One region of the Arthrobacter sp. 49Tsu3.1M3 genome, then DNA from elsewhere that is predicted to be linked to it. Evidence: predicted binding sites of a transcription regulator. Region 1 holds the regulator's gene; the other holds the start of a gene.
The links. The regulator HspR, encoded in region 1, represses chaperone genes until heat shock. The targets are predictions, from matches to a motif close to AAGTTGAGTCNNNNNGACTCAACTT.
Positions count from the first base shown of each region.

Region 2: a site for HspR is predicted at 2,058-2,082, ahead of B5X90_RS17250 (ATP-dependent Clp protease ATP-binding subunit). Genes of this name have one in related genera too.

Region 1 covers NZ_FUZD01000003.1:99,952-103,362, reverse strand. Annotated here, with positions in the region: gene B5X90_RS05560 (hypothetical protein) at 1-434, shown strand, start outside; gene B5X90_RS05555 (hypothetical protein) at 431-1,711, shown strand; gene B5X90_RS05550 (heat shock protein transcriptional repressor HspR) at 1,802-2,224, opposite strand; gene B5X90_RS05545 (DnaJ C-terminal domain-containing protein) at 2,240-3,223, opposite strand.
Region 2 covers NZ_FUZD01000020.1:42,253-45,663, reverse strand. Annotated here, with positions in the region: gene B5X90_RS17260 (DUF917 domain-containing protein) at 1-205, opposite strand, end outside; gene B5X90_RS17255 (hydantoinase/oxoprolinase N-terminal domain-containing protein) at 202-1,422, opposite strand; gene B5X90_RS17250 (ATP-dependent Clp protease ATP-binding subunit) at 2,098-3,411, shown strand, end outside.

The DNA of each region.
Region 1 (3,411 bases):
TGCTGGCCGGCGGGGGCACGGCCTACGCCTACTGGGCCACCGCCGGCGCAGGTTCCGGCGCCGCAGCCGCCGCCACGATGAACGCTGTCACCGTCGATGCGTTTGTAGCCGGCGACTCGAACCGGACCAGCCTGGTCCCGGGCGGCACTGCGGACGTCATCCTCCGGACCAGCAACCCTAACGCGTTCGCGGTTCAGCTGTACGCAGTGGTCTCTACCGGACCGGTCACGGCCGATGCCGCCCACGCCGGGTGCACCACCATGGGGGTGTCTTTCACGGCCCCTGCCGCACCGCTCGCACCCGCCATCATCATCCCGGCGAACTCTTCCCTGCTGGTGACCCTGCCGGGCGCGGCGAGCATGTCCACTGACTCACAGTCCGCCTGCCAGGGCGCTACCTTCAAGGTTCCCGTCACCGTGGAGGCCCGGCGATGAGCCGTCACAACACCCGCGAGGCACGCTCGCGAATCCGAAGCCGCATAGCCGTCATCGTTGCCGGCGCGGCCCTCCTCTCGTGGGCCGGTCCCGGGGCCAACGCCTTCTGGACTGCTGTCTCCAACGGTGGTGGCGCGGCCGCTGTCGCAGACGCCGTGGCCGCCGGCACAACACCGTCGACGTCGGTGTCTGCGGGAAATGTCACGCTGGCATGGACTGCCAGCACCACCCTGGCCGGCCGTCCCGTCACCGGTTACACGGTGGCTCGTTATTCCTCCGCCTCCGGAGGCACCAAAGTTCCCGCGGGGGGAACCTGCGCGGCCCAACCTATCGCCGGGCTGGGCTGCATTGACCAAGGGGTCCCGACCGGCACCTGGCACTACACGGTCACCCCGGTGCTCGGGCAGTGGCAGGGAGTTGAGAGCGTCCGGAGCGCCGGCGCCGCCGTTGACACCACACCGCCAGGCGCCCCCACAGTAGCGGCCCCGGCCTACCTCAACTCCACCACCGTCACCTCCGTGCCGGTCAGCGGCACCACCGAGGCAGGGGCATCCATCGCCCTGACTGTTACGGACGCGGGCGCTGCGCACACTGTCACCAAAACCGTGACCGCGAACGGCTCGGGAGCCTGGAACGCCGCCTTCGATCTGTCGTCCCTGAACGCCGGAACGGTCACCTACAGCGCCATCGCAACCGACACCGCGGGCAACAAGGGCACAGCGGCGGGCACGACGACCTCAACCAAGGACGTCACCGCCCCTGCGGTGACAGCGGTAGCGCTGTCCGGTGGCGGGGGCAACGGAAAAGATAACGGCAAGATCGAGCCCAAGGACAAGGTCACCCTCGCCTACTCCGAAGCCCTGGACGCCTCGACGATCTGCAGCAGCTGGGCTGCCGGTGCCAGCGGCACAGTGAACGGGAACAACCAGGTCACTGTCACCATCAGCTCCCGTAACGTCCTGACGGTCACAGTGGATAGCGCGGCCTGCCCGACGTGGAGAATCGGCACCGTCGGGCTAGGCATCGGCACCAACTACGGACCTGCGACGGGAACGGTCACGTACAAAGGCACGGGTGTTAACGCCTCCGCAGTCAGTTGGGATTCAACCACCAATAAGCTCACCGTCACACTGGGAGACGTGATCACCGGTAACCCATCCAACGGAACGGAACAGCCCGCGGCCCCGTCCTACACGCCGTCAGACGGGATCAAGGACATCGCTGGCAACTCCCTCGGCCTTACCACTTTCACCAGCACCAGCACTTCACGCTTCTAACGGCCCCCACGGCAGCCCCGCTGGACGCAACAACAGCTGTGCCCGGGACCAGTGGTCCCGGGCACAGCTGTTGTTGCTAGTCGATGAGTCCTAGCCCATGCCCCGCGGCCGCCACACCACCAGCGCCTGCGACCGCGCCTGCGGACGCTTGCCGCGGGCCAGGCTGACGACGTCGCCGGCAGTTCCTGCGGCGAAGATCCGCGAATCGGCCCCTTGGCGGCGCCGGACCAGTTCCTCAGTCAGTTCACCGACCCGGCGCTGCAGGGCGGCCACCTGGTTCTCCAGCTGCAGGATCCGCTTGATGCCCTCCAGCGAGACCCCCTCCTGGGAGAGCCGCTGGACCTCGCGGAGCATGTTCACATCCCGCTGCGAGTAACGCCGCGACTTGCCCGGGGCACGGCTGGGCGAGACGATGCCCAGCCGGTCGTACTGGCGCAGCGTCTGCGGGTGCATGTCCGCCAGTTCCGCGGCAACGGAGATGACGAAGATCGGCTGGTCGAAGTCGATGGCCATGGCTGGATCCCGTTCCTAGAGCCGGGCCTTGGCTGCCAGGCCCGCGCGGACGTCCTCATTGGCGGTGGCCGCGGCGAAGGCCTTCACGGCCTCCTCCGCTTCCTTGTTCAGCTTCCGCGGAACAGCGACGTCGATCGTCACCAGCAGATCGCCGGTGGCTTTGGCGTGCTTGACGCCGCGGCCTTTGACGCGCAGGGTCCTGCCCGAAGGCGTCCCTGCCGGAACCCTGACCTTGACCGTGTCGCCGTCGATCGTCGGAACCTCGATGTCTGCGCCCAGGGCCGCCTCCGGGAAGGAGACCGGGACGTGGATCCGGAGGTTGTCGCCGTCGCGGACGTAGAATTCGTGCGGCTTTACCGAGACGGTGACCATGAGGTCGCCGTTGCCGGCGGGGGCGTACTGCCCCTTGCCGCGGACGCGGACCTTTTGTCCGTCCTTGATGCCGGCCGGGATGCGGACGTCGATGACCTCACCGTCCGGTTCACGCAGGCCGATCGTGGTGCCGCGGATGGACCCGCCGAATGAGATCGAGGTGGACGCGGTGCGGTCCGAGCCCTTCTGCGGAGCCCGCTGGAAGGACTGGCCTCCGCCGCCGAATCCGCCGCCGCCGAAGAGATCTGCGAACTCGGGCGGAATGCCGCCGGCCGTGCTGTAGCCGCCGGAGTGGCGGCCCCCGCCGCCGGTAAAGAGCCCGCCGAAGAGGTCCTCGAAGCCCGCTCCGCCGCCGGCCCCGCCGCTGCCGCCGGGGGCAAAGCGTGCGCCGCCGCCCATGGCCCGGATCGCGTCGTACTGCTGGCGCTCATCGGGGTCCGAGAGCACGGAATAGGCCTCGGAGATGTCCTTGAACTTCTTCTCCGACGCGACGTTCCCCGCATTGGTGTCCGGGTGGTGCTGCCGGGCAAGTTTGCGGTAAGCCTTCTTGATGTCGGCGTCGGAAGCGTCCTTGGCGACACCAAGGATCTTGTAGAAGTCCTTGTCCACCCAGTCCTGGCTAGCCAATGGCGTTTCCTTTCAAAAGTCGTGCAGAGTGCGCTTCGCAGATGATGGGCCCCCAGCCCCTTCGCGTGGTGGCCTGGTCCTGACGGACCAGGCCACCACGCTCCGACAGGCCCGATGCCACTCCCGGGGCCCATCATCTGCTTCGCGCTGTTTCTCAACTCACTTTAGGCGAGCAACACGCTGGCGCG
Region 2 (3,411 bases), on a different contig from region 1:
GGCCCTGCGTGACCATTCCGACCGCCACGACCAGATCGTCGGGAGCAAGCTCGTCGACGGTGATGAGTTCCAATGACCGGTCCTCCATCGCCCGCTGGATCATCTCAGCGTAGACGTAGATGGCCGTCGGGTCGATGGTGCAGGCCAGGAAGTGGGCACCTGTTCTGAGGTTCCGGACGTCCTCGGTAGTGAGTACGGTGCTCATGGGTTGGTTCCTCGCGCGGCTGCGGGCAGCACGTGTTCCTCGGCGGCGGACGTTTCTCCTGCCGCCTGGACCCGGATTCGAACGATTCCGGGGTTGCCGTAGGGCATGGCAAAGACGTTCGATTCAACGATGTGGGTCTGCCCGGGGCTGGCGCCCAACTGGACCGCCGCTGAGTGGGCGTCCTCTTCGGCGAGGTTCTGCACGCGTTTCAAGTCAACCCGGCCGCTAACGGTCTCGAGCCTGTCGATCCACGCCGTCAGCGGGGCCACGGCAGATCCTTCCAGTGCGGCGTCCTGCACCGCCGGCAGAGTGGGCACCAGCCCGAAGGGCAGCGCACTCTGCTGCCACTCGCGGAGGTCGGCAATCACGGAGGGGATGTCGGCGCGAACCGGATGGTGGACGGTGTACGGCTCCAGAATGGCGGCGTTGCTGGCGAGGCTTGCGTCAAATCCTTGGCGAATGAGGCTTCTGGTGACAGGCAGGCCTCCACGGGTGTGGCCCACGGTGACCCCGGCCTCCATGCAGAGAATGACTTCCCCTTCGGGCATTCCCGCCAACGTGGCCGCGCCAAGGATTCCCATCGCGGGCTCGGCGCGCAACCCGTGCACAGGCGCCAAGGCCAGCCGTGACAGAGGTGCGCGGCCGCCGTCGTTCTTTGCAAACGACAAGAGGGTGGCCGGGAGCTGGCGCCGGCCTGCCTCCTCAAGCATGGCAGCCAGCTCTTCCCCCGTCTCCATCAGGGCGCTGTTAAGGATGGCTGTGTAGTCGCGGTCCCGGAAAACGCTGGAATAGAAGTCATTGGAAATACTGATCCGCATATCTCTGTCGTTGCTTAGGATGGCATCGGCTATGCGCGTTTCATGGTCCTTTGACGCTGTCGAACCGACGGAAGTGATCGCCACGTTCCGCACGTCACCGGCAAGGATGCCGGGGAGATCGGCCAGGAACGCCTCCAGGTCCAACCGGGCCAGAGGCCGTCCCCGCAGGTCGTGACCCCCGCGGACATGCACGGTCCGGGTCACTGCCGGTTCAACAAGGGCTGGCAGCACGGTCATGTGAAAGTCGTCCGCGGGGGGACGGGGTGAAATACGGATGGCGACGACGTCTGCCAGTTTCCGCTCCACCAAGACCCGTCCGACGTCGGCAGTGATCTCGGTAATGCCTGCCCCGAACTCCCGACGGAGCCCGGACAGGCACGACTCCAAGGCATCCGACAAGCTGCCCGCGTGCACCTCCCGAGCGGCGGAAACTACAGTCCGCCCGTCCAGTACAACGGTCCGGCAGCTGGTTCCCTGTAGCCGCAGTCCCACTCTCATTGTTCAGTTCCTGCCTGGCGTCTACCAACGTTGAGTATCTGCCGAGTCGTGAATATCTTCCCTGTGTATAGAGTGCACCACTAGTCGTCCTCTAGTGCTCCCCCAGTCGCTGAGAGAGCATTGTTTCGTGCTCCTCGGCCTATTGTTCGTGCCGTTCTGAGGACGGCTGTTGTGGCCGCGGCGGCCTTCAGGGCGGCGAGGGCGGTGCCGACCGAATCGACGGTTCGGCGATTGCCGTGGGCAGCCAGATGGTTCACGGCCGCGGGAATAATCAGCGGGAACACCGCGAGCGCGACGGCGCGGCAAGCCATGGTTGCGCACCACTGTGCGTTCGATGAGGAAGGTCAGCACCGTGATGGCTCCCACAAGCGACAGCGCGTGCGGATGGGTGCTGGTGTTGCAGCGGCCCCGCCCGACCCGTGTTCCGGTCAGTTGTTCCAGTCCACGCCAGATAGTGCGGGGCGGAGCTAGCCCCTGATGCAGGATCAGGACCCAGGTGGAGATGGCCCAGTCCCGGGAATAAATCCGTTTTTCCAACGTTGAGTCAAGTACACTCAACTCTCTTACGGAGGTTTCATGGCTGAATTTTTTGGGCCGGCGGAGTCCGGCCACGGCTCGTTCGACGAATTCCTTGCCCGTTACCTGCAGGGCCAGCGCGCGGCCGGCCCCGGGCACCCGATGGACATCACCCGGCTGCTGAGCCGCCGCACCCATGACGTGCTCGCGCGTGCCGCACAGTTCGCCGCGCAGCACGGTCACATCCATGTGGACGCGCTGCACATCCTGCGTGTCATGGTCGAGAGGGAACCGGCCGCCGACTACATCCGCCACGCAGGCGCGGAACCTGCTGCCATCGCCACGGCGGCCGAGGAGCGTCTCCCGGAGCAGGCAACCGCCAGGGCGGAAACGACGCCGGCCCTGACGCCGTCGGCCCAGCGGGCCCTGCTCGACGCCTACCAGGTTGCCCGGGCATTCGGCTCAACCTACATCGATCCCGAACACGTGTTCTTCGCGCTCGTCGTCAACCAGGAGGCCCCGGCCGGCCAGGTCCTCGCCGCGGCCGGGGTGACGCCGGAGTCCCTGCAGTCCGGTCCGCGCGAGCAGTCCGCTCGGCGTGGGGCCACGCCGACCGGCGCGGAGCCCGGACTGTCGCCGGCGGCTGCCGCCGGGTCGGACACCCCGACCCTGGACACCTACGGCAGCGACCTCACGGCACGTGCCCGCGAAGGCAGCCTGGACCCGGTGATCGGCCGGAGCGCCGAGATCGAGCAGACTATCGAGATCCTGGCCCGGCGCACCAAGAACAACCCCGTCCTAGTCGGGGAAGCCGGCGTGGGCAAGACTGCGATCATCGAAGGGCTGGCCCAGGCGATCATCGCGGGTGCCGTGCCCGAACAGCTCCGCGGCAAGCGCGTCATTGCCCTGGATCTGCCGGCCATGTTGGCCGGAACGCGGTACCGCGGTGACTTCGAGGAGCGCCTGACCAAGGCGATGGACGAGGTCGGTTCTCACGCCGGGGAAGTTATCCTGTTCATCGACGAACTTCACACGGTCGTCGGAGCCGGCGGCGCAGGGGAAGGCGGCATGGACGCAGGAAACATCCTGAAGCCGCGCCTGGCCCGTGGTGAACTTCATCTCGTCGGCGCCACCACCCTGAACGAATACCGAAAGGTGGAGAAGGACGCGGCACTGGAACGCCGCTTCCAGCCCGTCCAGGTCGGCGAGCCGAGCATCGAGGACGCCGTACAGATCCTCGATGGCCTGCGCGGACGGTACGAGGAACACCACGGCGTCCGCTACACCGACGAGGCGATCCGCGCCGCCGTCGAACTCTCCGCACGCTACGTGACGGACCGTTTCCTACCCGACAAGGCCATCGACCTCATCGAC